DNA from 4 places in the Arthrobacter sp. TMP15 genome. Region 4 is predicted to be linked to each of the others. Evidence: riboswitches for the same ligand, from Rfam matches in the RefSeq annotation. Region 4 holds a riboswitch; each other region holds the start of a gene.

The links. Region 4 has a riboswitch for thiamine pyrophosphate ahead of AAFM46_RS00740 (ECF transporter S component). Riboswitches for the same ligand answer to the same signal wherever they lie in the genome.
Region 1: linked by a shared signal. The riboswitch ahead of thiO (glycine oxidase ThiO) and the one ahead of AAFM46_RS00740 (ECF transporter S component) in region 4 are both predicted to bind thiamine pyrophosphate.
Region 2: linked by a shared signal. The riboswitch ahead of AAFM46_RS09255 (bifunctional hydroxymethylpyrimidine kinase/phosphomethylpyrimidine kinase) and the one ahead of AAFM46_RS00740 (ECF transporter S component) in region 4 are both predicted to bind thiamine pyrophosphate.
Region 3: linked by a shared signal. The riboswitch ahead of AAFM46_RS02770 (3-oxoacyl-ACP reductase) and the one ahead of AAFM46_RS00740 (ECF transporter S component) in region 4 are both predicted to bind thiamine pyrophosphate.

What each region holds. Positions count from the first base shown of each region.
Region 1 covers NZ_CP154262.1:2,844,260-2,852,159, forward strand. Annotated here, with positions in the region: gene AAFM46_RS12685 (DUF3107 domain-containing protein) at 63-287, shown strand; gene AAFM46_RS12690 (hypothetical protein) at 333-638, shown strand; gene AAFM46_RS12695 (VOC family protein) at 710-1,366, opposite strand; gene AAFM46_RS12700 (thiazole synthase) at 1,390-2,190, opposite strand; gene thiS (sulfur carrier protein ThiS) at 2,247-2,486, opposite strand; gene thiO (glycine oxidase ThiO) at 2,483-3,733, opposite strand; TPP riboswitch at 3,728-3,854, opposite strand; gene thiE (thiamine phosphate synthase) at 3,869-4,549, shown strand; gene AAFM46_RS12720 (DinB family protein) at 4,640-5,221, opposite strand; gene AAFM46_RS12725 (WHG domain-containing protein) at 5,320-6,012, opposite strand; gene AAFM46_RS12730 (NAD-dependent epimerase/dehydratase family protein) at 6,154-7,083, shown strand; gene AAFM46_RS12735 (MarR family transcriptional regulator) at 7,080-7,586, opposite strand; gene AAFM46_RS12740 (FUSC family protein) at 7,660-7,900, shown strand, end outside.
Region 2 covers NZ_CP154262.1:2,085,579-2,093,478, forward strand. Annotated here, with positions in the region: gene AAFM46_RS09230 (glutamate-5-semialdehyde dehydrogenase) at 1-535, opposite strand, end outside; gene proB (glutamate 5-kinase) at 597-1,739, opposite strand; gene obgE (GTPase ObgE) at 1,760-3,373, opposite strand; gene rpmA (50S ribosomal protein L27) at 3,519-3,776, opposite strand; gene rplU (50S ribosomal protein L21) at 3,836-4,144, opposite strand; gene AAFM46_RS09255 (bifunctional hydroxymethylpyrimidine kinase/phosphomethylpyrimidine kinase) at 4,565-6,103, opposite strand; TPP riboswitch at 6,094-6,192, opposite strand; gene AAFM46_RS09260 (Rne/Rng family ribonuclease) at 6,302-7,900, opposite strand, start outside.
Region 3 covers NZ_CP154262.1:625,232-633,131, forward strand. Annotated here, with positions in the region: gene nrdF (class 1b ribonucleoside-diphosphate reductase subunit beta) at 1-798, opposite strand, end outside; gene nrdE (class 1b ribonucleoside-diphosphate reductase subunit alpha) at 825-2,987, opposite strand; gene nrdI (class Ib ribonucleoside-diphosphate reductase assembly flavoprotein NrdI) at 2,984-3,466, opposite strand; TPP riboswitch at 3,691-3,784, shown strand; gene AAFM46_RS02770 (3-oxoacyl-ACP reductase) at 3,856-4,620, shown strand; gene AAFM46_RS02775 (LLM class flavin-dependent oxidoreductase) at 4,637-5,971, shown strand; gene AAFM46_RS02780 (zinc-binding dehydrogenase) at 6,057-7,034, opposite strand; gene AAFM46_RS02785 (MarR family transcriptional regulator) at 7,071-7,574, opposite strand; gene AAFM46_RS02790 (MarR family winged helix-turn-helix transcriptional regulator) at 7,636-7,900, opposite strand, start outside.
Region 4 covers NZ_CP154262.1:162,802-170,701, forward strand. Annotated here, with positions in the region: gene AAFM46_RS00705 (Na+/H+ antiporter subunit A) at 1-1,885, shown strand, start outside; gene AAFM46_RS00710 (Na(+)/H(+) antiporter subunit C) at 1,882-2,463, shown strand; gene AAFM46_RS00715 (Na+/H+ antiporter subunit D) at 2,460-4,088, shown strand; gene AAFM46_RS00720 (Na+/H+ antiporter subunit E) at 4,085-4,756, shown strand; gene AAFM46_RS00725 (monovalent cation/H+ antiporter complex subunit F) at 4,756-5,031, shown strand; gene mnhG (monovalent cation/H(+) antiporter subunit G) at 5,028-5,390, shown strand; gene AAFM46_RS00735 (DUF4235 domain-containing protein) at 5,477-5,737, opposite strand; TPP riboswitch at 5,946-6,063, shown strand; gene AAFM46_RS00740 (ECF transporter S component) at 6,110-6,760, shown strand; gene AAFM46_RS00745 (ATP-binding cassette domain-containing protein) at 6,763-7,900, shown strand, end outside.

The sequences.
Region 1 (7,900 bases), 920 kb from region 4:
CCACCTAGCCCTAGAGTGGTTTGTACATACATTTATTGGCAGTCTGCACCGAGGAGACATCTGTGGAAATCAAGATCGGCATCCAAAACATTGGCCGAGAAATCGTCCTTGAATCCGAGCAAACCGCCGACGACGTCGCCGCCTTGGTTTCTGCGGCGCTGGCCGAAGGTTCTGAGCTGCGTCTCAAGGATGAAAAGGGACGGATCGTCATTGTTCCGGGGAGTGCATTGGGATACGTTGAACTCGGTGGCGAAAAAGCCCGCGGTGTTGGCTTTGGCGCTCTCTAACACCCCAAAGTTACTGCTTTAGTAAAAAGATACGGATCAGATTCCATGGTTGCATTGGTCATTATTGCCCTGACTTCCGGCGCACTCGGTGCTATTGCTTGGGCGGTTGACAAGTACCGGCACACCTTCGGTGCCGTTTTGCCTGCAGGGGCAGCCGTGTCCGCTTCACTGCTGATGTGGGTTATCACCATGGCTGCTGGTCTTGGCAACGACACGGCCACGGCATGGATCCCCTGGATCCTTTCGATGGTGGTTGGCGGCGGCGTTGCTTGGGCTGTAGCGGGCTTTGTGGGCCGTACCCGGCATAATCGCCAGGTGGAAAAGACCAACACAATTTTATCGATGCACTGACTCTAGTGTTTAGGACAAATATGCGCAGGACTCACTTTGAGTCTTGCGCATATTTTTTGCGCCAACGGTGGCTACAAATCACGGCCTTCCTCGGTACAAATGCACAGCCGGTTCCCTTGGACATCGGTGGCGATCACAAACGCCGGAGCGTTTGAGCGGTCCAAGGTGGCACCAACCTTCTCCAGGGCAGTCAGTACTTGCGCCGCCTCACTGGCTGGGACTTGGATATCAAAGTGAAAACGGTTCGCGTTGGGGCTCTGAGTTTGCTGAAACCACAGCGTGGGCAGCCGCCCCGAAGGATCCCTCAAATCATCGTTCCCGCCGGCATCAAAACCAAGGGCGGCAGACCACAGTGCAGCAACTGCCGATGGATCCTCTGTGTCCATGGCAATTTCAACACTGCGCAGACGTTCGGGCTGCGCTACGGCTCCGCAAGTTTGTGCGGCTGCGGAAATCCTGGCAGCTAGGGCCACATCGCGCGCGGTGACCTTGGAGCCGGCGTCGTGCGAGGTGAGAACCACAAACAATGTGTCATAGCGCCAGTCCACGTCCGGGTGGTGACTCGCGGCTTGGGCCTCCTGGCCAATGATCGCAAAAAGTTCCAAAGCAATGGCCGACGTCGGAGACTTCAGTACCGTTGCCAGCCCACCTAGGCGATACCGCCACTGCGGAAGCTCCCTCAGTTCAGCATCGATTTGAGCACGGGTCAGTGAATCGTTCGCGGCCATGGGGGCCTCCCTTGCAGAGGTGGTTACAGGTCGGGGCGGCCATCCATCGCTGACGACGCCAAGGCGTGGGCACGCTTGGGAATGCGGCCGCCCTGTGCTGCCAGTCTGCCACCGATCACGGCGTGTTTAAAGGCCTGGGCCATAATGACAGGATTTTGTGCCCGGGTGACCGCGGTGGCCAACAAGACGGCATCGCAACCCAACTCCATAGCCAACGCGGCGTCCGAAGCTGTGCCAATTCCGGCGTCGAGCACCACTGGCACGTTAGCGCGGGAGACTATCAATTCAATATTGTGCGGGTTCAAGATGCCAAGTCCCGTGCCTATCGGTGCACCCAGGGGCATGACAGCGGCGGCGCCAAGCTGCTCCAGCCGGAGCGCTAGGACAGGATCGTCATTGGTATAAGCAAAGACTTTAAACCCGCGGTTGACCAGCTGCTCAGTAGCCTCCACCAATTCCAGGGCATCGGGCAGAAGCGTGTGTTCATCAGCAATGACCTCCAGCTTCACCCAGTCCGTTTCCAAGGCCTCCCGCGCCAGTTCTGCCGTCATAACAGCCTCCCGCGCGGTGAAGCAACCGGCGGTGTTGGGCAACACACGGATACTGTTCTCCACCAGTAGCTGGAACAGGTTTGTCCCTGATTCGCCATGGGGATCCACCGAATACCTGCGCATGGCCACAGTTGTCAGCTGCGTGCCGGAAGCAATCAGTGCAGCGCCAAGTCCTGCCAGACTTGGCGCCCCGCCAGTGCCCATAATGAGCCGGGAGCCAAGTGCCACACCATCAATTATCAGAGCGTCTTGGTGGGTAAGGGGTTCAGTCATGAGCTTTCACTTTCAAAAATGGGGTTGATTGACATGATATTTATTCCAACCTGTGGTTAGCCGCCCTGCACAGCTGCAACAATTTCAAACTCGTCGTTGACTTCAACTGCTGTGGCAGCCCACTGACTGCGTGGCACAATTCCGGCGTTCCGGGCTACAGCAACACCCAGCCGTCCGCCGTCGGCCGCTTGCCCAGAGGGCAGCAATACTTTCCCTGTTATAACTGACACAAGATCCGCCACAGTGGTTCCAACCGTGTAAGGCTGCGCAGTGCCGTTGATATTAATGGTGGTCATGGTGACTCCTTAGAAGGTGTGCCCGCAGGACGGGAGTGCTGCAGTGCAGGTGAATAACGGTCTGGGCGGAACTGTTCCCACGCCAGATCTGTGATGTTGCCCAGCAATTGTCGGGTGATGTGGGCCGCTATGGGCGTCAGCAGGACTCCGTGCCGGAAGAAGCCTGTGGCGATGATGAGCCCGGGAATGTCCCTGCCATTGCCGTCACCAACTCGTCCCAACAGCGGCGCATTGTCCGGGGTGCCGGGGCGGGCGCGGGCACTCATTTCAAGTAATTCCAGTTCGGCCACGGCAGGTAAGAGCACTTGGGCGTCACGGAGGAGCTGGTGAACTCCGCCCGCACTGACACCGGCGGATCCGTCTTCACGGCTACTGGCGCCAATGACAACGCTCCCATCGGCCCGCGGCACTATATAGACGGGCAGCCCACGAACCAGTCCGCGGATAGTTGCGGTGGTCAGCGGATGAAGATGTTTGGGAACCCGAAGGCGCAGGATGTCTCCGTATACGGGACGGACAGGCAGCTTGAGGCCCTCCGGCAGCTCGTGAAGTTCCGGAGCGCCCAACCCATTGGCCACAATGACCTCGTTGGCATGAACAACACGGCCGTCCGCCAGTTTTACCCCTGTCACGGGCGAGTGCGAGTTACTGGGATCTTTGTGTAGCAAAGCCGTAGCGGACTGGTCAATGAATGTCTGCTCTGCACTGTTTCGGCCGGCCGCCACGGCGGCTTTCACCAGTTGCACTCGTAGTGTTGCAGCCAAGGCTCGCGGATCCACCTGATGATCGGCTTCTACTTTGTAGGCGCAAGAAATATGTGGCCCCACCATTGGTTCAAGAACGCGAGCTTCACGGATGCTCAGCTGAGATACCTCCAAACCATGACGGGTTTGGACCTCGCGGAGGTCGGCCAGCGCCTTGCGGTCAGCTGGGTCTGCGCCCAGTACCAGTGTTGGAGACGTGTTGAAGCCTGTATGGCCAGATTCGGGAATGGCGGCCATAAATGCTGGCCAGCGTGCAGCCGAGGCTAGTGTGAGTTCCAGCAGGTCATCTTCTTGATAGTGCAGTTCGCTCACGGGAGCCAACATTCCGGCGGCCGCAAAAGTGGCTCCGGTGGCGGGTGCCGGGTCAATAATGCTCACAGAATGCCCGGCTTTCTGGGCTTCCCACGCAATGCCCAGTCCAATAATGCCGCCACCAATGACAGCCACGTCGGTGCTCAGAATCTGGGCTTCAAAAGTTGCCACTACGCTCTCCTTCCCTACGCCGGCATGATCCGGATCAGGTTCCACGCCCGCACGGGACGTATTTCGGTCGGCACATTTCGGCGCCCTCTCAACCAGCTTCACTGGCTCCCGCGGTACTGCACTAGTCTATGAGACATGAGCAGATTATCGGTCATCCATGACAGCACAGCGAAAACCCCCGCCACTTCCTTCAAGGACGCCAGACTCTATTTGTGCACCGATGCGCGGGAAAAACAGGGCGACTTTGCCGATTTCCTGAAGGCTGCCTTCGCCGGCGGAGTGGACATCATTCAGTTGCGCGACAAGTCCATCGAGGCCGCTCAGGAACTGGAGTTGCTAACAGTTTTGCGTTCTGTGGCGCAGGAGTGCGGCAAACTGTGGGCCGTGAACGATCGTGCCGATATTGCCATGCTCAGCGGTGCCCCCGTTTTCCATGTGGGCCAGCAGGATCTGCCGTTGCCAGCCGCGCGTTCACTCGTGGGATCAGGTGTTTCCCTGGGGCTTTCCAGCCATGACACCAAGCAAGTGTCCGCAGCTGCTGCCGACCCGAACGCCGATTACTTTTGCGTGGGACCGCTATGGGCCACCCCCACCAAACCGGGCCGTGCCGCCGTGGGACTTTCCTTGCTTGAGCACGCCGCATCCCTGCACACCACCAAGCCTTGGTTTGCCATAGGCGGGGTGGATCTAAGCAACGTTGATCAGGTGGTGGACGCTGGCGCGTCTCGCATTGTTGTGGTCCGGGCCATTACTGACGCCCAAGATCCGACGGCGGCTGCCGCAGAACTGCTCTCCCGGCTACCCGCACTGGGGTAACTTTCACAACGCCGCGCAGCCACGCTCGTTGCTGATGGACCTCCTGCGAAGAGACCTCATGCCAAGAGTGATCCTGCCAAGGGGCCCGGTCTAGTTGAGCCGGTGGCGGCTGGCAACAGCCTCCAATTCCGCTCGATAAGCAGACCATTCTTCCGCCGTACGAGTTGAGGTGTTTCGATCCAGCGGCCCATTACCCGTTGCCCCGTCAATGAGCTCGCGCAGGATATCCGCGTGGCCGGCGTGCCGGGCGGTTTCAACGCACACATGGACCATGATCCGGCTCAGTATCACCTGCCGACTCGCAGGATCCCACCAGGGCACCTCACCCACGGTGTCCAGCGTCAGCAATTCGATGGTCCTGTCGCTGTGCAACGCGGAGAATTCATGCAGTTCAAGAATGTCCGCGCGGCTCTCGTCGGGTCCGGCCCACAGATCGCTGTCCTGGGGTGCACCGGCTGCTAGCCATGGCATTTCTCTATTGCTGGGACGGTCAAAAACCACGCCTAAATATCCCAACTGGACACTGGCCACGTGTTTGAGAAGGCCTAAGAGATTTGTTCCTGTGGGCGTCATCGGCCGGCGGACGTCATAGTCGCTGAGTCCCTCAAGCTTTGCCAGCAGGTTTGCCCGCTGACTTCGCAGGTACTTCAGGAGATCATCTTTTTCATTCATGGTGCCCACTTTTTGCTCATCATCGCGCCGGAGTATCGCTGCATGGTGGCATGACCGCAGCGCTGGCCAGCCAGGTGGCACTGTCGGTGGCTAGGACGCTACCGCAAGCCAACCAATTCTTCCAGCAACTTCATATGCGACTCGAAAAGAGCTATTGGATCGCTAAACGTCGATGTTCCATACTGGCCAAACACTTCAAAGTTCACAGCTCCAAAAACGGATACCCACACCAATGCACCCGAAGCAAAAACATGGTCTGGGACGCTCATTTCCATGTCCGCCCTGATTAGCTCGAAATCAGCAGCCAGCGGTGGACTTCCTTCCTTGACAGGAGCCGTCAGAGCCTTGGATTCGTAGGCACGTTGCAGAATCTGTATGAGCAAAACCACAACCCGCGTGCCTGGTTGGGTCGTTTGTTCCGCCGGGGCGTCGTAACCTGGCACAGGTGAACCAAAAAGTAGTCCATAGCGCGCCGGCTCAGCCAAAGCCCATTGCCGAATAGCTCCACCCCACGCTCGGAATTGCTCTGAGAAATCATTTTGGGGTACCGCGCCAACTGCTGCATCCACAGCGTCACCCAGTGCGTTGTAGCCATCCACCACCAAGAGAGTCAGCAGCTCATCCCGGCTCTTTACATACCGGTAAACAGCAGAAGAAACTACACCTAGGTCACGCGCCACGGCCCGGAGTGAGAGCCCAGCGGCGCCGTGCAATTCAAGATGATGGCGCCCAATGGTGAGGATTTCCGACATGGTTTGCGTTCGCGCCCGTTCCCGCGGTGTTTGGCTCATAGCTCTATTCTCAGACTATTCGAGACCACCGTCAACTTAAGTGAGCACTGCTCTTGACAATTTCAACCCGTAGGCTTGATAGTTAAAGCGAGAGCACCGCTCTTTACTGAAAAGATGAAAGATTACCTGAATTGAGACCTCATGGAAAACGTTAAAATTGTCACTGGGGCAGGACCCGTTGGCGCCACCGTGGCCCTGCAACTTGCCAGTGCCGGCCATAGCGTGCGGTTACTGACCCGTTCAGGCTCGGGCCCGGAACACCCCTTGATAGAGCGTCGCCGGGTTGACGTTAGCGAACCCGCACAATTGCACACCGCGATGGTGGATGCTGACACCGTCTTCCATTGCATTCATGGCTCAAAGTACAGGGCAGATACCTGGCGCAAGGAGTTGCCGGGCGCGGAACGCACGGTCCTTGCCGTGGCGGGAGAGTCGGGTGCGCTCGTGGTTTTCCCGGAAAGCCTCTACGCCTATGACACCCCGGAAAAAGTTATGACCGAGACCAGCTCGCGCACGGCAAGCGGAGGCAAGCGCGGGGTCCGCACAGAGCTGCTGGCCGCTCGAGCCGCCTCGAAAACTCCCACAGTGAGCGTGGTGGCCTCCGATTTTTTTGGTCCGCTGGTACGCGGGGCCCATGCTGGCGAGCGTATGGTTCATCGCATCCTGACAGGCAAGCCCCTACAGCTCCTAGGCAGCAGCACCATCCCGCACTCATTCACGTATGTCCCGGATCTGGCCGCAGCAATGGTTCGCGCGGCATCACTGCCGGCAACGTGGAACACAGTGCTGCATGCACCCAGCAACAAGGCCATCTCTCAGCGTGAGCTTGCCTCGGCTTTTGCCGCTGCCGCCGGAGTCGAGCTCCCTAAAGTGAGATCCCTCCCGGGGTGGGCGGTTTCCATGGCAGGCATTTTCTCCTTGGACACAAGGGAGCTCACTGAGATGATGTATCAGTTTCAGGCCCCGTTTATAATGGACTCCCTGGCCACTGAAAAGCTCTTGAACCTCTCCCCCACGCCTCTCCATGCGGCTGCCGCGCAGACTGTGCAGTGGTGGCAAAGACGCCGCTAGGTTATCGCCTCAACGCTCAGGGCAACCTTGCGAAGCAGGACGGCCAGGAGTTCGCGCTCCTTGCCGGTGAGCCCTGCGAGCATTTCTTGATCACTGCGCAGCAGGCGTGGCAGCTCGCTATCCACCAGTTCCCGTCCTTGTGGAGTTAAGCGCATGAGTACAACACGGCCGTCGCGTTCCCAAGGGAGCCGCTCAATGAGTCCCCGCTTAACCAAACGGTCGGTATTTTTGGATGTTGAGGCACCACTAAGCATGGTCGAAGCAGTAATTTCACTTGCCCGCAGGGGTGATTCGGCGCGGGCTAAGGTACAGAGAACGTCAAATTCGGCCCGCGTCACTTCCGCTGGCAACAATCCATGACCCGCCCTTTGGGAGGACAGTGCGCCAATTCTGCCGATGCGCCCCATAATTTCAATGCTGCCAACATCCAGATCCGGCCGGGACCGCTCCCAACCTTCCCTGGCACGGTCTACAAAGTCCTTGGGCGCTGCCTGCTCGTTCATGATTCCAGTCTAGAGACAACTCTCACAGCTCATACTTTTTAATTTACTAGTAAATTACTTGTAGAATAAAAAGATGCCCCTTTCCTCCCGCTTTCACCACATTGGCAACGCCTTGGCTCATTCAGTGGCGCCCACAACCTGGCGCAAATCCTTCGTGTTGCGGCCCACCGATGCCGTTTTTGTTCCGGCCATCAAGGTTGGCATTGCGGGAAGTCTTGTTTTAGTAGCTGGTGGACTGCTAGGCCACGAACAGCTGGCAGGGATCGCCGCCCTGGGCGCACTGACAAGCGCTTTTGGCCGCTATCAGCCTTATC
Region 2 (7,900 bases), 1.7 Mb from region 4:
CAACGCCATCGAGTGCTTCACGCAAAATTGCCAACAGTGCCTTGTTGGTGTTGGCAGCTGCCGTGCCACCGCGCAAGATGACGGCGTTGCCGCTCTTCAGCGCCAATCCAGCGATGTCAACCGTGACGTTGGGCCTGGCTTCGTAGATAGCTGCCACAACCCCCATGGGAACGTTGATCTGGCGCATCCGCAGACCGTTGGGCAGTGTTTGTCCGCGTACAACGTTCCCGACGGGATCGGGCAGGGTGGCTAAGTTCTCAAGAGCATCAGCCAATCCCTGAACTCGCGCTTTTGTCAGTGTCAACCTGTCAAGCATGGGCACTGAGGTGCCGTTTTCTTTCCCGTTCGCCACGTCCTTGGCGTTAGCGCTGAGGATGGTTTCCTGGTTTTCCAACAGCGCCTTGGCAATGGCCCGCAGACCCTTGTCTTTCCAGGCCCTGTTGACTCCGGCCATACGACGGGCAGCCCTGCGGGCACGGTCGGTGATGGCCTGGACTTCAGCGGAAATGTTTTCTTTAACAATCGGTTCAGTCATCCATCAAGCCTACGGCACTCGGGTCGGTGCTGCTGTGGCACAGCTCTCCCTGCGCTAGAAGCTAAATGCTCAGGACCACCAGATCGTCCACATGGACCACTTCACGTTCAAACTGTTGGCCCAATTCTTTTGCCAGCGCTTTGGTGGAGTAGCCAAGCATCTGAGGTAGGTCCGAATTGCGGAAGTTAACTAGGCCGTGAGCAAAAACCTTACCGCTGGAATCACAGATCTCAACGGCGTCACCGGCCTCAAACATGCCAGAGACTGCGGTGATGCCGGCAGGGAGCACCGATTTATGACGTTCACTGACTGCGCGCACGGCACCATCATCCAGGACCAGGCGCCCTCGAATGTCAGCTAAGTGGGCAAGCCAAAGCATACGCACTGAGCGTCGGTTGCCGTGGTCCCCAAACCATGTCCCCACGTCTTCACCGGCAAGGGCGGCACCAGCCTGCGCTGTGGACGTCACTAAGGCCGGGATACCGGTTTCTGCTGCAATCATGGCAGCCTGGACCTTAGTGGCCATTCCTCCGGTCCCCACGCCCGCTTCGCCGGCACTGCCAATAACAATTCCGTCAAGGTCATCGGGTGAGTCAATTTGGCTGATACGCGTTGCGCCCTTCGACGGTGGACCGTCATACAGGGAATCCACATCCGAAAGTAGCAGCAGGGCGTCTGCCTTGATCAGGTGCGCCACCAGGGCAGCGAGCCTGTCGTTGTCGCCGAAGCGAATCTCACGTGTAGCCACTGTGTCATTTTCGTTCACAATGGGGATGACGCCTAGGTTCAATAGGCGTTCAAGGGCGCGGTGGGCATTAACGTGTTGGCGCCGTTTGGCCAAATCCTCGGCCGTCAGGAGCACCTGAGAGGCAGTCACTCCATGTGAGGTGAAGGCCTCACTGTAGCGCGCCATCAACAATCCTTGACCAACGCTGGCAGCAGCCTGCTGGGTAGCTAGGTCTTTAGGCCGCCGTGACAGGCCCAAAGGCAACAGTCCGGCGGAGATAGCGCCGGAGGAAACCAAGATAATCTCTGTTCCCGCCAAATGCCGCTGCGAAAGCACGTCAACAAGCCCTTTGAGGGCTTCTTCCGAAATGCCGCCAGCGACTGAGGTCAAGGAGGATGATCCGACCTTCACCACGATTCGCGATGCGGTCGCCATGCTCTGTCGTTCCGGCAGTGAGAGTGCCTGATCATATTCCATAGTTGTTGTAGCTTCCGGGCTCATAGATCCTTAGGGGTAGTGTTTTCTCCGCTTTCGTCAGCAGCCATGTCTGCCTTGATCTCGTGGCTTTTGGCTGTGTGACGGTCGGTTGATTCGGTCCAGATGCCAGCTTTACGCTCGGATTCCAGTTCCGCTCGTGCCGCAGCCTTGGCGTCTCGACGATCCTGCTGCTCTTGGCGCTTCTGTTGACGTGTTGGGCGGTCGCCCAAGTCCAACAGGCGTAGATCGGTGCCGCGAGGTGCCGCCAAATGCTCGGCACCGCCCATCATGGTTGGCTCCCAATCAAAGACAATGCCGTCTTCGCCGCCAATGACAACCGTGTCTCCCGGTGTGGCACCAGCTTTAAACAAGCTTGTCTCCACGCCGATCTTAGCCAACCTGTCTGCCAAGTAGCCAATGGCCTCTTCGTTTTGGAAGTCACATTGCTGCACCCAACGTTCAGGTTTGTCCCCGCGAACACGGAACAACGGCTCCAAATTCTTTTCTTCACGATGGATTGTAAACGAGGCTTCATTCACTGCTCGCGGGCGCAGAATGACCGGCGCAACCTTTGCAGGCTGGTCGATTACGCTCTGGCGGGCGGCACTGACGATCTCAGCCATAGCAAAGCCCAATTGTCGTAAGCCTTCGTGGCTGGTCGCTGAAACTTCAAAGACTCTGTAGCCACGCGATTCCAAATCACCGCGGACAAATCCTGCCATGTCCCGTCCATCGGGGGAATCTACCTTGTTCAAGGCAATGAGACGCGGGCGTGCATTCAAGGGGACAACGTCTCCGTCGGCGCCGGCGAAGCTCATATCCACTGAGTAGTTATCCAGCTCGCGCTCAATTATAGCCAAGTCACTGATGGGATCCCTATCAACTTCCAGTGCGGCGCAGTCCAAAACGTGCACAATGGCCGCACACCGCTCAACGTGGCGCAGGAAGTTATGACCCAAGCCTTTGCCTTCACTGGCTCCTTCAATCAAGCCGGGCACGTCAGCCATGGTGAACCGGACGTCCCCTGCCTGCACAACACCCAAATTGGGGATCAAGGTGGTGAACGGGTAGTCGGCAATCTTTGGCCGCGCCGCGGACATGGCGGCGATCAAACTGGATTTCCCGGCTGAGGGGAACCCTACTAAGGCAATATCTGCAATCGATTTCAATTCAAGGACAACATCGCGCTCGTCGCCTTCGATTCCCATCAGCGCAAAGCCGGGAGCTTTGCGCTTCTGCGAGGAAAGGGCCGCGTTGCCCAGGCCACCTTGGCCACCCTGGGCAGCAATGTATTCGGTGCCAATCCCGACAAGGTCGGCAAGCACGTTGCCTTCCTTATCTTTAACGACTGTGCCGTCGGGTACATCAAGGACCAGCGACTCGCCAATTTTTCCATCGCGCCAGTCCCCCATACCGGGCTGTCCGTTACCAGCGTGGCGGTGCGGGGCGTGGTGGAAATCCAACAGGGTGGTGGTTTGATCGCTCACACGGATGGTGACAGAACCGCCGTCGCCTCCTTTACCGCCGTCGGGCCCGCCCAAAGGCTTAAACTTTTCCCGGTGAACCGACACGCAGCCATGGCCGCCAGTCCCGCCGGATACATGCAGAACAACCCGGTCAACAAAGCTGGCCACTAAAATCTCCTTGAATAGATCTTGCTATTGCGCACTCATTCTAGTCCTGTAATGGGCTAGGGCCTGATGCCGGCCGGTGGGTATTACTGTGTTAAAAGCCAGTGGAGCGAGCCATGCGGCCCGCTCCACTGGAAAAGCTTTGGTATTAGAGTGCAGCAGCGACGATGTTTACGACGCGGCGTCCGCGACGCTGACCGAACTCGACTGCGCCTGCATCCAATGCAAACAATGTGTCATCCTTGCCACGACCAACACCCTCACCGGGGTGGAAGTGTGTGCCGCGCTGGCGAACAATAATTTCGCCTGCCTTGACAACTTGACCGCCGAAGCGCTTTACGCCGAGGTACTGGGCGTTTGAATCACGACCGTTGCGAGTGGAACTCGCACCCTTTTTATGTGCCATTTGAAAATGCCTGCCTTTTGACTAAAAGATTCTAAGTGGATCGAACTTCAAAACGCTTATTAAGCGATTGAGGTGATCTTGACCTTGGACAGTTCCTGACGGTGGCCCTGACGCTTCTTGTAACCGGTCTTGTTTTTGAACTTCTGAATGACGATCTTCGGCCCGCGAAGATCCTCCAACTTCTCAGCCGTAACCTTTACACTAGCCAGGTCCTTCGCGGCTGTGGTGATTTTCTCACCATCAACCAAGAGCAAAGCGGGCAGCTCAAGTGTGCTGCCAACTCCACCGGGGACGCGGTTCATGGTCACGTGGTCTCCAACGGAAACCTTTTCTTGACGGCCGCCTGCGCGGACAATCGCGTACACCACTGGGGAACTCACTTCTCTCGACGTTTATTACAAATTTTTATGCCGGCAGGGATCGTATTTGATCGCTGCCAACCGCATGCGCCGCAGTTCTAGAAAAGAACAAACGCGGGGTGCATACTATGTGCCTCAACGCCGTGGACCTCAATGGAGTTCTGCCATGGAGTGGTTGCCCTAGGTGTTGGCGTAAGCACCGAAGATCAAGAATACGCTAATTCTGGCTCCGGGAGCAAATGAGACTGGTTTCGAGCTTCCGAAGCGCGTCTGCCAAAACATTGTTTTGACTGACAATTTCCGGGGTTCCTGAAACCGTACTCACCAACTTTAGCGTGGTTGCCACCGTTTTTCTTCATTTAGGACCGTGACGCGCCGTTTTCTTAGGCAATCACCAGTGGCGTTGATCACCTTTGCAGACAAGTGTGCCTAGATCTCGCTTGGAACGTGTTGATGCGGTGCCGCAAAAAAATCCACCTCGTACTGTACAGAATGCGCAAAGGCGGCCCGCATACGTTCTCTTTCCAGGGCCGATCCCCTGCGCGCGGCCGTATCCATGATGCTCACGGCTGTGGCCGCTGCCTGAGCAAAGTCGTCGTCGGCGTATGTCGCCAGCCACGTGCCATAGGGATGTTCGCCCGAAAAGGATAGGTAATCGGCATGCAGCACACGCCCCACTTCTGCGTACAGCCAGTAACACGGAAGAACTGCGGCAACCACTTCCGCATAGCTGCCGGAGAATCCAACACCTTGCAAATGGTCCACGTAGTGCTTTGTCACCGGGCCCTGTTGCGGATTTGCGGGCTGCCCATTGAGCCAGTTGCGGTGCAGCTGCAATTCAACTTCAAGACAATTCTGTGCCCCTGCCGCCCAGAACTTCTGCTCCATTTCGGTTGGGGCCAAGGAACTGGCACGGGCAAGGACACGCGAGTATGCGCTCAGGTACAGCGCATCCTGAACCAGGTAATAGGCAAAGTGGTTGCGTTGTAACGTACCGGCGGCTAATTCCTTAATGAACTCAAGAGCGAAAATTGCTTGTCGTTGGGGTTCGATGTGCGCCCACAATGCTGCACTGAATTGCCCGGCTCCAGGCGCTGCGTTCTCCCACAGTGCGTGCAGGTGGTTGACGGGGCCTGCACCGGAGCCAACCTCTAGCACCTCGGATGTCTCAAGGGCCCTACCCAGCCACTCCTTGGCTTGCTGGACGCTGGCAATCCAATCACCAGTTTGAGCCTGCAAAGTAGCCACTGCCGCCGACAATGAGCACCCGGTTCCGTGAGTATTCACGGTATCTATCCGAGCGCCAATGAACTCATTGACCACACCGTCAGGGTGAACCAGTGCGTCGGGGCACAGCTCCCCCGCCAAGTGCCCGCCCTTCACGAGCACCAAGACCTCATGAGTCGCGGCCAGCTCCTTACCCTGCTGAACGGCGGCCTGCCAGCTTGCAGCTTCCGGTTGGTCAAGGAGAACCCCTAGCTCTGGGAGATTCGGAGTCACTAGGTGCGAACTTTTAATGAGTTCCAGTAAAGCTTCACGGGCGGCCGGGGCCACAAGCATGTCTCCGCTAGTAGCCACCATGACCGGGTCCAGTACAACCACGGCGGGCCGGGTCCGCGCCAGCCACTCTCTCACCGCGTTGATGACTTCTTCAGTGCCAAGCATGCCGATCTTCACGGCATCTATGGTGACGTCGGAAGCTACAGCGTCCAGTTGGGCTGTGAGGAAAGTTGCCGGTGGAGTATGGATGTCTTGTACTCCCCGCGTATTCTGCGCAGTTAATGCCGTAATGGCAGTCATTGCATATCCACCGTGGGCTGAAATAGATTTAATGTCAGCCTGGATACCGGCACCGCCCGATGAATCAGAACCTGCAACACTCAGGATCCGGGGGTGCTTCACAGTTGCGGGCACGGTGGTGCGTTGCCCAGTTTCAGAAGTGGAAGAAACTGTTGCGTAGGTACTCAATGGGACATCCCTTCGCCGGTTCTAACCGGGCAGGTTCAACGGGTATTCTCTCAGCCAGCCCTGATGGCATGGCACCCCGTGTCGATCTCCACCCTAGCCCCAGCCGTGACGCTTAAAGAAAACCGGCCCAGAGCCAATGTCAAAAACTGCGTTCTGCACGCACATTTTAACGCAGGTTCCGGGCCGGCAGTGTCAGCATCAGAGCTCTGAAGCGGGCACTCCCACACCGAGAATGATCGGTTCGCTACTTTTGGTTACAGTCGTTGCAGGTGCCGGAATAGCTGCCGCGGTACTCAGATGCGGAGCGGAACCCTGACCTGCAGGAGCGTAATGAGAAGTTTCAACCACCATGTCGGCACCACCTTGAGCGCTACGTGCACTGCGGTTGCGGCGTCCCCGACGTGCACGCGAACGGTTACCACCGTTGGAGTCCGCCACCGTCTCATGATGCTGGTCCTGGCCGGGAGCCACCAGCTGGTCTAGAGCTTGTGCCAGATCCGCCAGCGCCGCCGCATGGTCAGCATTGCCTGCCTGTACGTTTGCGCTGCTTTCACTACGATGCCCACGAGGGAGTTCAATGGCTTCCCCACCCAACGTGAGAGTTGCGCCGTCGGAGGTTTCTGAACCTTCTGCTTTTACGTCGCCTTTGACACCTACGTTGCCGCCAGAGCTTGTGGCGCTCTGCGCAATTGCTGTTGCTACGGCCGCAGCGCCACGGTGTGACTCGTCCCCGTCGTGCTCATGATGTGAAGCAGCCGCAGCTGCCGCAATGTTCGCCAAAGCAGTACGGGCAGCGTGGGCTTTCTGGACTTTCTCTGCTTCGGTAACCTCATCGGGTGACTGCACAGGAGTGCTTTCCGGGTGCTGCGACTCAGCCTGTTGCCCGCGGTTGCGGTTGCGTTTACGTTCGCTGCGGGTAGACCTATTGGCCGTGCGCTCGTTCTCGCGATGCTCCGGTTTGCTGGCATGGGTCTGCGCAACCTCCACAGCAGGACTATGCGTACGGCGATGCTCCACTGGAATCTCGTGCGTGACCATGCCGCGACCCACGCAGGTTGGGCACTGCTCGCCAAAGACCTCAAGGAGGCCTGTACCCATACGCTTGCGGGTCATCTGAACCAATCCAAGTGAGGTCACCTCGGCAACTTGATGCTTGGTGCGGTCGCGTCCCAGGCATTCAACCAGGCGGCGCAGCACCAGATCCCGGTTGGATTCAAGCACCATATCGATGAAGTCAATGACAATGATCCCGCCAATGTCACGCAGGCGCAGCTGACGAACTACTTCCTCGGCAGCCTCCAAGTTGTTCTTGGTCACTGTTTCTTCCAAGTTTCCGCCGGAGCCGGTGAACTTACCGGTGTTGACATCGACCACTGTCATAGCTTCGGTGCGGTCGATCACCAACGAACCTCCCGAGGGCAGGAAGACCTTGCGTTCCAGCGCCTTGTTGATCTGCTCATCGATGCGGTGCGCGGCAAAGATATCTTCGGGCTTGTTCCACTTCTCCAAACGGTCAAGCAGATCCGGGGCAACATAGGTCACATATGCCTCGATGGTGTCCCAGGCGTCCTCGCCCGAGACAATTAGTTTGGTGAAGTCTTCATTAAAGACGTCACGGACAACCTTGATCGTCAGGTCAGGTTCGCCGTACAGCATCTCCGGGGCGAGCGTCTTATGCGAAGACGCCCGCTCATTGATGCCCGCCCACTGAGCGCGCAAACGGTTGATGTCATTCGTTAGCTCTTCTTCACTGGCACCCTCGGCCGCGGTGCGGACAATCACACCAGCATTTTCGGG
Region 3 (7,900 bases), 460 kb from region 4:
CAACGGTTCATAGAGCTCACCGGAGTACTGAAGCTCCAGCTCATACAGCTCTTCCAGCAGCTCGTAGGTGAATTTGCGCATTTCCTCCTGCTCGCTCCGGCTGCGCTTTTCAAGCCCACGCTGGTACTTATAACCGGAGTAGTAGCCGTGCACTGCTTTATCTCGAAGAATGAGGCGGACCATATCCGCTGTATTAGTCAGCGTGGCGTGCACGGAGAAGTGCAGTGGCAAGTAAAAGCCCGCATAAAGCAGCAGTGAAGACAGCAGGGTTGAAGAGACCTTGCGTTTAAGCGGATCATTTCCGTAGTAATGTTCCAAAACCTTCTTGGAACGTGTTTGCAGAAGATCGTTTGCCACGGCCCAGCGGTATGAATCATCAATCTCGGGCGTGCTGGCGAGAGTGGAAAAGACGCTGGAGTAGGAGCGGGCATGCACCGATTGCATGAACGCGATGTTTGTATAAACCGCTTCTTCATGTTCGGTCTGGGCGTCCTGAATCTGGCAGACCTCCCCAACAGTTGCCTGCACGGTGTCCAGCATTGTCAACCCGGTGAAGACGCGCATGGTTAAGGTGCGCTCCTCATTGGTCATTGACTGCCACGCCGGGATGTCATTGGAGAGCGGGACTTTCTCAGGGAGCCAGAAATTTGTGGTGAGCCTGTTCCACACTTCGGGGTCCTTTTCATCAACAATCCGGTTCCAGTTGATGGGACGCAGACGGGCTTGAGGATCATGCTGGTAGCCAGGAGGTGTCACTGAGAGCTGGGCAGTCGCCTGGGTTTTTTCAGAGGGTGTCATGAGAGTGCTTCCTTAGAGGGTTGGAGTCAGAGGGCGCAGGAGACGCAGTTTTCAATTTCCGTCCCGGCTAAAGCCAGTTGGCGCAAACGGATGTAATACAGGGTTTTGAGACCTTTTCGCCACGCATGGATCTGTGCCTTGTTGATGTCCCTTGTTGTTGCCGTGTCCTGGAAGAACAAGGTGCAGCTCAGGCCCTGGTCTACGTGCTGGGTGGCCGCCGCATAGGTGTCGATGATCTTCTCGTAGCCAATTTCGTAGGAGTCTTCAAAGAATTCAAGGTTTGAATTATCCATGTGCGGCGCGGGGAAGTAGACACGGCCCAGTTTGCCTTCCTTGCGGATTTCAATTTTCGCGGCGATTGGGTGGATCGATGCCGTGGCGTTGTTGATGTAGGAGATGGAGCCGGTGGGTGGCACCGCCTGCAGGTAGGCGTTGTAAATGCCATCCCTCTGGATGGCGGCCTTCAGCGCACGCCAGTGCTCCTGAGTAGGAATCTCTATCCGGGCCTCTGCGAAAAGCTGACGCACACGGTGAGTGGAGGGTGCCCAGGCCTGATCGGTGTACTTGTTGAAGTAGCTGCCATCTGCATACGTGGAGGTGGCGAAGCCCTCAAATGTGACGCCGCGTTGGGCGGCGATCTGATGTGAGGCACGCAGAGCGTGATAGGCAACAGTATAGAAATACATGTTGGTGAAATCCACTCCCTCGGCGCTGCCGTAGTGGATGCGCTGGGAGCCGAGGTAGCCGTGCAGGTTCATCTGCCCCAAACCAATTGCGTGGCTGGCATCGTTGCCTGCTGCGGCAGAGGGGACAGCATCCAGAACCGATTGGTCAGAGACGCTGGTTAGTCCGCGCACTGCCGTTTCGATCGTTGCGCCGAAGTTTGGTGAGGCCATTGCTTGAGCTATGTTCAAGGAGCCCAGGTTGCAGGAGATATCTCGCCCCACCTCTGTGTAGCCAATCGCGGCGTCGTAGCTAGAGGGGGTGTTGACTTGCAGAATTTCGCTACACAGGTTGGACATGTTGATCCATCCGGAGATGGGATTGGCACGGTTGACAGTATCTTCAAAAAGTACGTAAGGGTAGCCGGATTCAAACTGCAATTCCGCCAGCGTTTTGAAGAAACCGCGGGCACTGATGGTGGTTTTTCGGATGCGGGGGTTGGCTACCAGTTCTTCATAGCGGGAACCAACGGAGATGTCAGATAAGGGCGTGCCATATTCGCGCTGAACATCGTAGGGACTGAATAGGTGCATGTCGCGATTGTCGCGAGCCAGCTCAAAAGTGATGTCAGGAATGACCACCCCAAGTGAGAGGGTTTTGATGCGGATCTTCTCATCAGCATTTTCCCGCTTGGTGTCAAGGAAGGCCATAATATCGGGGTGGTGGGCATGGAGATAGACAGCTCCTGCTCCCTGCCGGGCTCCAAGCTGGTTGGCGTAGGAGAATGAATCCTCCAAGATCTTCATAACCGGAACCACCCCTGAGGCCTGATTCTGAACCTGCTTGATAGGCGCGCCTGACTCGCGCAGGTTCGTCATCAGCAAGGCAACGCCGCCACCGCGTTTGGAGAGCTGCAGCGCGGAGTTTACGCTGCGACCGATGGATTCAAGGTTGTCCTCCATACGCAAGAGAAAACATGAGACCATTTCACCACGCTGCTTCTTTCCGGCATTCAGGAACGTGGGGGTTGCGGGCTGGAATCGGCCGGAGATGATCTCCTCAACTAATTTTGTAGCAAGCTTCTCATCCCCTGCGCCTAAGTAGAGTGCGGTGGCGACCACGCGATCGGCAAAGTTTTCCAAGTAGCTCTTGCCATCGAAGGTTTTTAGTGTGTAAGAGGAGTAGAACTTGAAAGCGCCCAAGAAGGAAGCGAAGCGGTGATCAGCCTGCTGAGCCTGGGCATAGACCCCCTTGACGAAGGACCAGTCATAAGCGTTGATGAACGCTTCCTCGTAGTAGTCATGCTTAAACAGGAAAGCAATTTTTTCCTCGAGGCTCTCAAAGTGGGCAGTGTTTGGGATGACGTCCTGGCGGAAGTATTCGCGCAGGGCCTGTTGATCCTTCTCAAGTTGGATTGAGCCATCCGGTGCGAAAAGGTTCAACTGCGCATTAAGTGCGTGGTGCTCCTTCCGGGTTCCAATGCCTTTGTGCAAGGGTTTTTCGGCTATTACAACGGTGGAATTCATAGTTGATCCTTTTCCTTGGTGGCGGCCTCTGCCCAGAACCGGGTGAGGCCCTCATTGACTCGTTCAACGTCATAGTCGGTGCCCAGCAGTTCGAACCGATACAGCTCAGGGATCTTGCATTTCCCGGCGATCACGGACCCTGCCAAGCAGTAGTCCTCGCCAAAGTTTGTGTTCCCAGCGGTGATAACCCCTCGCAGGAAACCCCGATTGACCGGGTCATTGAGGAAATTGATGACTTGTTTGGGTACCGCTCCCTCGCGTGCACCACCGCCATAGGTGGGGACCACCATGACAAAAGGGCGGGTGAGTTGGATCTGGCCTTCCAGCTTGGGACGCAGCGGTATTCGTACGGAATGACGGTCCAAACGCTTCACAAAGCGCAGCGTATTTTCAGAGACGCTTGAGAACACCACAAGATCCGAAGATGCTCTGCGACTGGGGGGATTAAAAGCCGCCGACTTGGCTCTGTCCTGGCTCACTAGGGTTCCTATCTGTTTTAGCGATCCGCCTCAAGACCACTACATCTAGTGGCTGTAACTCTAAAAGACGCTGCATCTAGTAGTATCATTAATCTGAACTTAAAAGTTAGGCGCACCGAAATTATTGTTCTCTCCGTCTGCCCCAGTGGCGTTTTGAGGTGTGTGAGAATTAGGCCGAGTGAGGCGTGCGTAAGGGCCCTGGCAACCGTGGTAGCTTGGGTTCTGGACACGACACGGGGTGCCGCATTGCGGCTGAGAGCTAGACCCGTTGAACCTGATTTCGATAATCCGAGCGAAGGGATGCCGGTCCAGAACAAAGGCCATAGCGCTCGCAGCAGCGTGGGAATCGTGCTTTTGGGCATCCTTTTACTCATATGAAAGGTGCACACATGCTGATCAAAGACCAAGTTGTACTCATTACCGGCGCTGGGCGCGGACTCGGCACCGACGTGGCCCGTTCCTTTGCCCGTGAAGGCGCCCGCCTGGTGCTGAACTACCGCAACAGTGAAGTCGCCGCGCAGGAACTAGCCCGTGAATTCGGTTCAGAAAAAGCGATTGCGTTACGCGCAGATGTCACCAATGCTGGCGAGGTGAATGCCATGGTCGCTGCGGCAACCGAACATTTTGCTACACCCATCACCACGGCGATCAACAACGCTTTGCCGGACTTTTCTTTCAACGGCGACGGCCGTTCTAAGGCCGAAGAGATTTGCTACGAGGAATTTCGGGCACAATTTGCCGGAGTTGTGGGAGGTGCCCTGAATACCATCCAGGCAGTAGTGCCGGGAATGAAGGAAGCTGGGTTTGGCGCCATCGTTAACGTTGGCACAAACCTGTTCCAAAACCCCGTGGTTCCATACCACGACTACACCGCGGCGAAGGCTGCCCTGCTGGCGTTGACCCGGACGTTCGCGGCCGATCTAGGACCATCAAATATCCGCGTCAACATGGTTTCAGGTGGGCTGCTGCGCACCACTGACGCCTCCGCAGCCACGCCAGAGCAGGTTTTTGACTTGATCGCCGGCGGAACGCCGCTGCGTAAAGTCACCACTCCAGCCGAATTTGCCGATGCCGCACTCTTCTTCGCCTCACCGTGGTCCCGAGCCGTGACGGGGCAAAATCTTGTGGTCGACGGCGGACTGGTCATGAACTAAGGACGGGGGAGTTCTCATGAACAGCACACGAGAATTACATATCAATGCTTTTCTTTTCGGGGCAGGGCATCACACAATGGGTTGGCGGCACCCGAATTCCAGTGCCGAGCGGGTAGGTGAGATTTCCTATTTCGAGGAACTGGCGCAACTGGCCGAAAGTGGCTGCCTTGACGCCATTTTCTTCGCGGACGGGCACGCCATCAACCGGACCTACACCGCGGGAGTGCCGTGGCTTCTGGAGCCCATTACGGCTCTGAGCGCCATAGCCAGGGCCACCAAAAACATTGGCTTGGTCACCACCGTTTCCTCAAGCTTTTATACACCCTTCCATGCTGCACGCATGCTTGCCTCATTGGATCACATCAGCGGTGGGCGAGTGGGGGCAAACATTGTCACCTCCATGTTTGATGCTGAAGCCCAAAATCATGGGTTGGCGGCACTGCCAAACCATGCTGACCGCTATGAAAGGGCTGATGAGTTTGTCCAAGTAATCCAGACGTTGTGGGATTCATGGTCGGATGAGGCGCTTCCCGCTGACAGGGAGAGCGGGACCTTTATTGATGCGGAGCAGATTCAACCGATCAACCATGAGGGCAAATACTTTTCCGTGAAGGGCCCGCTCAACGTTCCGCGTCCTCCGCAGGGCAGGCCGGTGCTTTTCCAGGCCGGGTCCTCGGAAGTAGGGCGAGCATTCGCGGCTCGATTTGCCGAGGCTATCTATTCTGTTTCTTGGGATAAGGACTCGGCACTAGAGTTCGCCACCGATATGCGAGAGCGCCTAGCTGTTGCCGATCGTTCTCAAACCGTGGTTCCAATCCTGCCTGGACTAGTCACCTATGTGGCACCAACCCGGGAAGGGGCGCTGGAGAAGAAACGCGCACTTGACGCTTATCTGGATATTCCAGCGGCAATCGCCCAACTGAACGTGTTTACCGGCCAGGATTACCGAACCCATGGGCTTGATGATGCGGTGGCTCCGCTGCCGCCAGCGGCGACGTTCACGGGCCCGCAGGGGCGGTACCTGACAGTGCAACGAATTATTGAAACCAAGGAGCCCACATTGCGGGAACTACTGGGCTTCCTGGCAGCCGGAGGTGGTCATGCCACCATGATTGGCACGCCCACCGAAGTTGCCGATGAAATTCAGGAGTGGTTTGAATCTGGTGCTTGTGACGGGTTCAACCTGATGTGTCCGGCCTACCCGGACTCCCTGAAGGATTTTGTTGACTTGGTAGTACCGATTTTGCAGGACCGTGGGATCTTCCGAACCGCATACCCGGGCAGTACTCTGCGAGATAATTTGGGCCTGTCCCGGCCTGAATTGAAATCTTTTGCCGGGCACACTACCTAGGGCGGTTTAGATTGACTCGGCTAGCCGGCTCAACCCGACTAGCCGAGTGAATCTCAGGCGCCACGTGGCTAACTATTGGTGCTGGTTAGGGGTGCAGCATGATCTTGCCGGTGCGGCCAGGAACAAAGTTTGCCCGGGCCGCATCCTGGGCATCCTCCAGTGAATAACTTGCCTCAACGGGAAGGGTTAGTGCTCCGGAGGCGAGCCGCTCAAGGAGTTCCTTCATGAGGGCACCGCGTTCTTGGGCCGGCATGGATGTGCTGACTTTGCTACCCCAAAAACCACGGATGGTGACCTGTTTGAAGATGACATCTGAGGAACTGATCTCCATGAGCGGGGAGTTCATGGCGCCAAACACCACAAGCGTGCCATTCTCCGCCAGCAGTGAAAGGACGTCCCCGCTGGCCCGTCCACCAACGGAGTCAACGCCAGAAGTAATCGGGGCACCATCGGCGATGGCACGAACGCGCTCAGCCCAATCGTCAGTATCCGTGGCAACGACGTTGCCGATTCCCTGATCAGCGAGTTCCCTGACGCCTGCGCTTCGGCGCACTAACCCAATAACGTTGATGCCGCGGGCAGTTGCTAGCTGGGCTAGAAGTCGGCCAACAGTGCCGTTGGCAGCATTTTGTACCAGCCAATCACCCTTGTTGAGTTTCAGTGATTCAAGGAGACTGATGGCGCTGAACGGCATCGACACCAGTTGGGCCGCTGCCTCATCACTAATGCTGTCATCGACAGGGAATACAGCTGCAGCTTTTGCAATGAAGTACTCAGCCCACACGCCAAAAGTGCCGCCGGTGCTCACACGTTGGCCCGGAGTAAACCCGGTGACACCTGTGCCGAGAGCGTCAATGACCCCCATGGCCTCGGTTCCGGCACGGGCAGGCAGCTCGGGTTTGAAGCCGTAGCTGCCACGGATGGTGAGTAGATCGTGGTTGTGAATCGTTGCCAAAACCATGCGGACGCGGACCTCGCCGGCGCCGGGGTCTGGGATCGGGATATTTTCAACTGCAAGGACCTTGCTGGGGTCTCCGAACGTGGTGTGCATTAGGGCGCGCATATTGCTCTCAATCGTGTTTGACCCGGACGCTTTTCTTCAAGCGTGGGTGGGGGGAGTGGTTTTTGAAGAATCGTTATCCAGCATTGGCGTGGCAGAAAGGTTGCGAATAACTTTGTGCAAAATCGACAGTGCATTCTTGCCGTCACTTTGATCCAGCTGGGTTGCCGCCGCGATGCGCAGAGGAATGTGGGCGAGCTCAGTACGTAAGGCCAGTCCGGGGTCGGTCACGGAAACAATCACTGTCCGTTCGTCAGCTGTTGATCGCTCCCGTCTAATGAAACCCCGTGTCTCAAGCCGTTTGATCAAGGGTGACGTTGTGCCCGAGTCCAGCATCATATTCTCTGCAACCTCCTTCACGGTCAGGGACCGGCGAGACCATAAAAGAACCAAGGCTAGATATTGGGGGTAGGTCAAACTCCACGGTTCAAGCAGGGCGTTATAGCGGCGGTTCGTTGCCCTGGCCGCAGCATATAGCGCAAAGCAGAGCATCGGCTCAAGAGGGTCTGAATCGATTGGTGGCGAGTGCGGCTGGTCTTCCATCCAGAAAGCTTTGCACACAAGATACTTGTGCACAAGTTAATTTCATTTCGTGCCAGGACTTTTACTCTTGCACCCTGGGCCAGGAGGTCTCTTCGAGACCCTCAACATCTTGATTGAAGTCCCGAAGCAGTTCCATGAACTGCGCCTGCTTGGTTTCGGGCCAATTGCCAACCACGCGATTGAGCCCTTCTTCATAGACTTTGCGAGTGGCAATGAGCGCGTCAATGCCGGCAGTAGTGGGGGCAATGCGGCGGGCAACCTCGCCCGGGGTGCCCGCTACATAGCAAACATGGCCATGGCGCAGCAGCATGCCAACCTGACGGTGG
Region 4 (7,900 bases):
TGGCGTTTTTAAGTCCGCACCAAAATTAGGGGTTGTGGCACTGATAGGTGCGGCATCAATGGCCGGGTTGCCGCCTCTGGCTGGGTTTGTTGCCAAGGAAGCTATCTTTACGGCGTTCATCGCCTCGGCCGTTAACGGCCCTGCTGGTCCTTTAGTTGGCTGGCTAGTTTTGGCAGGTATGGTGGTGGGTTCGGTGCTGACATTTGCCTACAGTGCAAGGTTCTTCTGGGGTGGTTTCGGTACCAAGGCCAAGGGTATGGCTACCGCGTTTAAGCGAGTTGACTGGTTGTTCCTTGCCGCCCCAGCCACACTAAGTGCGTTAACGCTTATTTTCGGTTTCCTACCCCATGTGGTTGAACGCTGGATTGCACCCTACAGCGCACAGTTTCCCGCATATGACGCGGCAGGTATGCATCTGCTGTTGTGGCATGGGTTCACCCCGGCGCTGGGACTCAGTGCCATCGTGGTTGCGGGAGGAATCGGCCTGTTCCTGATGCGCGGCACGCTGGAAAGCTGGCAGCGTCGGATCCAAGGCGTCATTGACTTTGAACGGGGATACCGCCAATCAGTTGTGGCCTTGGATGCCGTGGCCATTTGGGTTACCGGACGCACTCAGCGTGGTTCCTTGTTCTTTTACCTTGCGGTAATTTTATCAACAGCGATTTCTGCGGTGTTGGCGGTACTGTTCCTGAACGAACAGCAGTGGACTACGAATATTTATTTCATAGATCCTTCATCCCCGTTCCAAATGATCGCCGGTGCAGTGATAGTCATTGGCGCCGTTGCAGCCGCTAGAGCGAATAAAAGGTTCATGGCTGTTTTGCTTGTGTCAGTCACCGGCTACGGCGTCGCACTGCTCTTCGCGTTACAAGGTGCCCCCGACCTGGCGTTAACCCAGATGCTTGTGGAAACAATAATTTTGGTGGCGTTTGTCTTGGCCATGCGTTCTCTGCCGCCGCGTCTGCTTGAGCGCACGGCAACCGGTACGCACCGTATTGTGCGGTTGATTATTGGGGTTGGTTTTGGTGCAACCATGGTGGTGGTAGCCATCGTCGCCATGGGTGCGCGCATTCACGACCCCGTCAGCTTGAGTTTGCCGAAACTGGCGTATGAAGGTGGTGGTGGACTCAACGTTGTCAATGTGACCCTGGTGGATATTCGCGCCTGGGATACCTTTGGCGAGATCTCTGTCCTGGCCATGGCCGCCACAGGGGTGGCGAGCTTGATCTTTGTCAGGGGCCGTGGCCAGCGGTTGCCGCGTGCTGAGACCGTGGAGACGGGCAGCATTGGCAAGTTGGCGCAGCCGGGGTTCCACCCAGCCATTCAAGTCGCTAAAAAGTTCACGGCTTCGTCAGGGAATCCCTGGCTCGTAGCCGGCCGCACACTAGCCCCGGAGCGGCGTTCGATCATTATTGAGGTGGTTACGCGGCTGGTGTTCCACAGCATTATCATCATTTCCGTTTACCTGCTTTTGGCAGGGCACAACGGCACAGGGGGCGGCTTTGCCGGTGGCTTGGTAGCCGGGCTTGCGCTCACCACCCGTTACTTGGCTGGCGGCCGTTTTGAGCTGGAAGAAGCTACCCGGATTTCAGCTGGTACGTTGTTGGGCCTCGGACTGGCCATGGCCGCGCTGACAGGACTGGTACCGCTATTCTTTGGTGGAGAAATCTTCCAAAGTGCCATTTTCGCTTTCGATCTACCCATTTTTGGACACGTGAAATTCGTGACCTCCACTCTCTTCGACATTGGCGTGTATTTAGTGGTGGTGGGCTTGGTCATTGATGTGCTGCGCAGCCTTGGTTCAGAAATTGACCAGCATGAAGAAAACGGCATGGATGGGTTTGAACTAATTGAAGACGACGAACCAATGGAGGTTGGTCGATGAGTGTAAACCTGACCCTGCTCCTGGTGATGGGTGTCCTGTTTGCCGTGGGTATTTACCTATTGTTGGAACGAAGCCTCACCCGTGTGCTGCTGGGCCTGATGCTGCTGGCCAATGCCACAAACCTGCTCCTGCTAACAACTGGTGGATACGCAGGTTTGGCACCGATCTTTGATAAGGATATTTCCCCCACAGAGTTCAATGATCCCTTGCCTCAAGCGTTCATCCTGACCTCGATTGTGATTTCTTTTGCGGTCACAGCATTCATGTTGAGCCTGATATACCGCTCATGGTTGTTGAGCCGCGCAGATGATATTCAAGTTGATACGGAGGATCTCCGGGTCGCCAAACAAGACCTGTATGACAACGAGGAGGACTCCGAGATTGCCATTGAGATCTCCGATTTTCACGAGAACAACCAGCCAGCGAACAAACGTGAGACAGTCCCTGGCATGCATTATCGCAAGGTAATTGATCCGAAGAAGCCAGCACCCAGTAGGCCGGCACCGAAGAAGTCAGCATCTAAGAAGCCGGCCCCGAAGAAGTCAGCACCTAAGAAGCCAGGGAAGGAGCAGGAATGAATGTTGCTAGTTTTGCGCCACTGGCCGTAGTCCTGCCTTTTCTGGGCGCGGCTTTGGCGTTCGTGCTGATCAGGCGCCCCGGAGCGCAGCGCCGGGTCAGTCTCACAACCATCAGCGCCACCTTGGCACTGGAAGTCTGGGTGTTGGCCAGCGTTTGGACAAGCGGACCCATTGCCGTTCAGCTTGGTGGCTGGTCCCCTCCTTTCGGCATTGTGATGGTTGCCGACCAGTTCTCTTCATTACTGTTAGTTGTCTCCTCTGCTGTAAGTTTGGCGGTCCTTGCTTATGCCACAGGTCAGGGTGCCGCGGACGGTGAAGAAGGTGGACCCGTTTCGGTTTTCCACCCCACCTATTTGATTCTGGTGGCAGGGGTTTCCAATGCGTTCCTAGCAGGAGATTTATTCAATCTTTATGTGGGCTTTGAGATCCTGTTGACTGCCAGTTACGTCCTCATGACGTTCGGCGGCACCGGCTCCCGGATCAGGGCTGGCATCACCTATGTAGTTGTCAGCGTGGTTTCCTCATTGCTGTTTCTGATTGCCATTGGGATGGTTTATGGTGCAACGGGAACAGTGAACTTGGCTGATCTGGCGGTGAAGCTTGGCGAACTGGACCAAGGCACGCAGAACCTATTGCATGTGTTGTTGCTGGTGGCCTTTGGGATCAAGGCAGCCGTTTTCCCGTTGTCCTTTTGGCTCCCGGACTCCTATCCAACAGCTCCAGCACCGGTCACAGCAGTATTTGCGGGGCTGCTCACCAAAGTTGGCGTCTATGCCATCATCCGAACCGAAACACTACTCTTCCCCTCGAATGATTTTAACTCTGCGCTTCTGGTTGTGGCCCTGCTGACCATGATCGTGGGTGTCCTTGGGGCCGTGGCACAAACTGATATCAAGCGCATGCTCTCCTTCACCCTGGTGAGCCACATCGGGTACATGATCTTCGGCGTCGCACTTTCATCGGTGCTGGGTTTGGCCGCAACAATCTTCTACGTCATTCACCACATCACCGTCCAAACCAGTCTGTTCATGGTGACGGGGCTGATCGAACGGCGTGGCGGGACCTCCTCGATTGCGCGTCTGGGGGGTCTGGCGAAGCTCTCTCCCATACTGGCGGTGCTGTACTTTGTCCCCGCCATGAACCTGGCCGGAATCCCGCCGTTCTCCGGATTCCTGGGCAAACTGGGCTTGCTGCAGGCAGGTGTGGCTGACGGTACGCCGCTCGCTTACGCCCTTGTGGTGGGCGCAGTGGTGGCCAGTTTGCTCACACTGCTAGTCATGGCCAGAGTGTGGAACCGTGTATTTTGGCGTAGTACCGCAGATGCACAGGACCCGGATCCAGTGCTGCTGGCAACTGCCCCCGACGCTTCGGGTACGCCAAGTATGCGGGCACTTCGCACCAGTAAACATGTTGATGCCACCAAGGGGCGTTTTGCCGGAGACAATGAGATTCCGATCCTGCCCAGTGCAATGGTGTATTCCACGATGGGCTTGGTAGTTCTTGGGGTGGCCATGACAGTCTTTGCGGGACCGCTCTTTGAGTTGTGCCAGACAGCAGCCACAGGCATGCTTGAACGCACTCCCTATATTGAAGCTGTGCTGGGTCTAGGGGCGGGAACGCGATGAACCTCTCTAAGACTCCGAAGTGGAATCTTGTGCAAAAACTGCCGCTGCTGATCTGGCTAGTACTGGTGTGGGGTGCTCTGTGGCAGGATTTCAGTGCGGGGAACCTTCTTTTTGGTGCGCTGATATCGCTCGTCGTTTTCCAAGCGTTCTATCTCCCACCCATTGAATTGAGCGGCCGATTCAATGTCCTGCGTGCAGTGACTTTCTTGCTGTGGTTCCTCAAGCAGGTCACCATTGCCAGCTTTCAGGTCCTGTATTGGGCCGTTATGAAGGGCCCACGCATACGCAATGCGGTCATTGCGGTGCCTTTGCGCAGCCCCTCGGACCTGCTCATGACGGCAGTAGGGCACGTGTTGTCGCTGATTCCGGGTTCACTGGTGGTTGAGGTGAATAGAGGTTCGGCGACGCTTTATGTTCATGCGATGAACGCACCAACGGCGGAAAGTGTTGAACAGGTCCGTGCAGGTATTCAGGATATCGAGGCCCGGCTAATCCGTGTCATGGGGACCCAAGCTGAACTCGCGGCCTTGAAATCGGAGAAGGCAGGGGAGTTAATGCTTACGCACGCGGATCGCGTCCGGGCACTAGCGAATCACTCCGATGCCGAAGCTCATTCCCACGGACGAGAGGCCACAACGGCTACGAAAAAACGTGAAGGTGAGGGATAATGACGGTCCTGGAAATTATTGCAATAATCGTCGCTGTGGTGCTCTCATTGGCTGGCGCTGGGACTATCTACCGTATTGCCAAGGGGCCGTCTCTGCTTGATAGGGTCATTGCCGCAGATGTTCTACTGGCCATTTTTGGAGCTGCGCTGGCTACGGAAATGGCTGTGAACAAGCACATGGACAACCTGGCACTCTTGGTGGTGCTAACAGTGATCGGCTTCTTAGGGTCAGTTACTGTGGCTCGATTCGTGGGACATAAAAAGGAGGATGCATGAACACTTTTCTAGATGTGCTCACGGCCATCTGCCTGCTCCTTGGTGCTCTCATGAGTCTGGCAGCGGCCATCGGGCTCTTGAGATTCCCGGATCTGATGAGCCGCATGCACGCTGCCACGAAACCACAGGTTTTAGGTTTATTGTTGATGCTTGCAGCCATGGGATTGCAACTGCGTTTATGGGTGCTGGCGCCGATCCTGCTTGTCGCGTGGCTCTTTCAACTTCTTACCGTTCCGGTATCAGCGCACATGGTGGGACGCGCCGGATACCGTACCAAGCATCGACGTCCGGAACTGCTCAGCGTTGATGAACTCGATGAGGTTGTGGCTGCCGTGATCGAGGACGCCTCACCCAACTAACGCGAGTTGCCACTTGTGGTGTCCACAATTGCGTTTTGGACACCACAAGTGGCAACTCGCGGTCGTGGGGTGAGAGCCGCGGGCGCCTAGACCTCTTCTGGGTGTTTGTTGAACCGTGCTATCGCTTTTTGAGTGGTCCGGCTGGCCAGTGTCTGGATTATGGCTGCAACAACCGAAGAAACCAGCGCAAACGTCAGCGCTGAACGGAGACTATTCTCTAGATCAGCTCCGTCCTTGGGCGGCTTATTGCCCGTGCTCTTTTCCCAAGCCTTATCAACGAGTTTGCTGGCCAAAAACCCGGCACCCAGGCTCACTCCGGTTCCAAGCAATTTGAAGACGATGTTCATGAAGGACTCCTTTAGTCTTTTCGGGCCCCGTGGCGGGCAAAACCTTAATGTTAGCCTAGCCGCTCCCTTCCCTCCACAGGGGCCCTCTGCATGTTTGTGCAAATCCGTGTTCGCACAACTACGATGCGCAGAGCTTCTGCCGTGTGACTTCATCGTGGTTCACGCATTGTCCCTCTCTACATGAGCGAGGTATGATGAAGCCGCAATTCAAACACGACAGGGGAGCGTCTACCCGACCCGGGTATCGACGCTGAGAGTGCGGTTCGCCGCAGACCCTCGAACCTGCCCCGGCTAGTACCGGCGAAGGAAGTCGAGTTCTCTTCGGCTGCGCGGAAATACCGCCGCAACCGCCCCTCCTGAAAAGGAGGAAACATGAGCAAGTCATTAGCGGGCGAAAACGCCAGGCAAAATCAAAACACACCTAACAACGCTGCACCAGCCAAAAAGAGCACGTGGCGTGTAGTGGATATTGTTGTCCTCTCAGTGCTGGGCGTGGCCGTGGGTGTTATTTTCTGGCTCTGGTCCGCCGGCTACGGGTTGATCAGCGCACTCTCGATTGCCTTTCCACCCGCCGGGGCCCTGTACGGCGGCGGCTGGTTGATCGCTGGCATCCTGGGTGGGCTTGTGATCCGCAAACCGGGCGCCGCCTTGTATTGCGAACTCATTGCCGCAGCCGTTGAGGGTTTGCTGGGCACACACTTTGGATTCACTGTACTGATCTCCGGACTGGTCCAGGGCCTGGGTGCCGAGTTGGGCTTTGCACTGTTCCGCTACCGCAAGTTCAACCTCCCCGTAGCAGCATTGGCAGGGGTGCTGGCTGGGTTGGCCATGGGCGTCAATGGAGCCTTTATTTATAACGTCGCCTGGGCAATTGAATGGAAGCTGGTCTACGTTCTGTTCTCCATGATCTCCGGTGCGCTCATTGCCGGACTGGTGCCGTGGCTGGCTGTGCGCGGACTAGCCCGCACGGGTGCGCTGGCGAATCTGCCATCCCGGGGCGCTGCCACAGAGCGAGCGGTTTAGTCATGGCTGGTGTGCAGAACCGCGGAGCACCGGCGCGAGTGAATGCCAAGGGCTGGGGTTGGCAGCATTCCGGCCGCGCTGCCCGGGCCGTGCACGGACTGGATCTGGTGATCGAGCCGGGTGAGCGGGTCCTGCTGTTGGGGCCTTCCGGGGCCGGAAAGTCCACTTTGCTGCACGCCTTGGCTGGTGTCCTGGGAGAGAACGAGGACGCGAATGAGATCGGTGAACTGCTCATAGATGGCCGTCCCGCAGTGGAATCCCGCGGCCGGGCAGGGCTCATGCAGCAGGACCCGGATGCGCAGGTGGTCCTTTCGCGTATTGGTGACGACGTTGCCTTTGGAGCGGAAAACTTGGCAGTCCCACGGGATGAAATCTGGCGCCGGGTCAATGCAGCGCTGGAATCTGTTGGTCTTGATCTACCGTTGGATCATTCCAGTTCCGCCCTCTCCGGTGGGCAAAAGCAGCGCCTGGGGTTGGCCGGAATGCTGGCTATGCGCCCCGGTTTGTTGTTACTTGATGAGCCCACAGCCAATTTGGATCCCGCGGGAGTTGTGGAGGTGCGCGACGCCGTTAGTCGTAGTTTGGCTGAAACCGGGGCAACCTTAGTGGTTGTGGAGCACCGGGTGTCGGTCTGGTTGGATGTTGTGGATCGGATCGTGGTGCTGGCCCCAACACGGCTCGGTGAACCTGGCGGCGTCCTTTTTGACGGCCCGCCCGCCACGGTTCTTGCGCAAAGTAAGGAGCTCTTGGCCGGTGCAGGGATTTGGGTACCTGGGCATATCCCAGCGGTTCGGCCGCGCACGCGTCCGCAGTTCCAGCATTCCCTGGACGACGGCGGCTCCCCACTTCTCCTTGAAGCGCACAATTTGGCTGTCTCCCGCACCAAAAGTCGACGCAAACATCCTGTGGTGCCGGCCGCTGTGGTGCCATCCGTGCTGGTGCGGGCAGGGGAAGCCCTGAGCGTGACAGGACCCAACGGTTCGGGAAAATCTACTCTGGCACTGACGTTGGCGGGACTGCTGCCGGCTGTTGGTGGCGAGCTAACAGCCTTACCTGAGCTGGCACGAGGGGCCGGAATATCCCCAGTGAAGTGGCGGGGCAAGGAACTGATTAGCAGGATTGGCACCGTTTTTCAGGAAC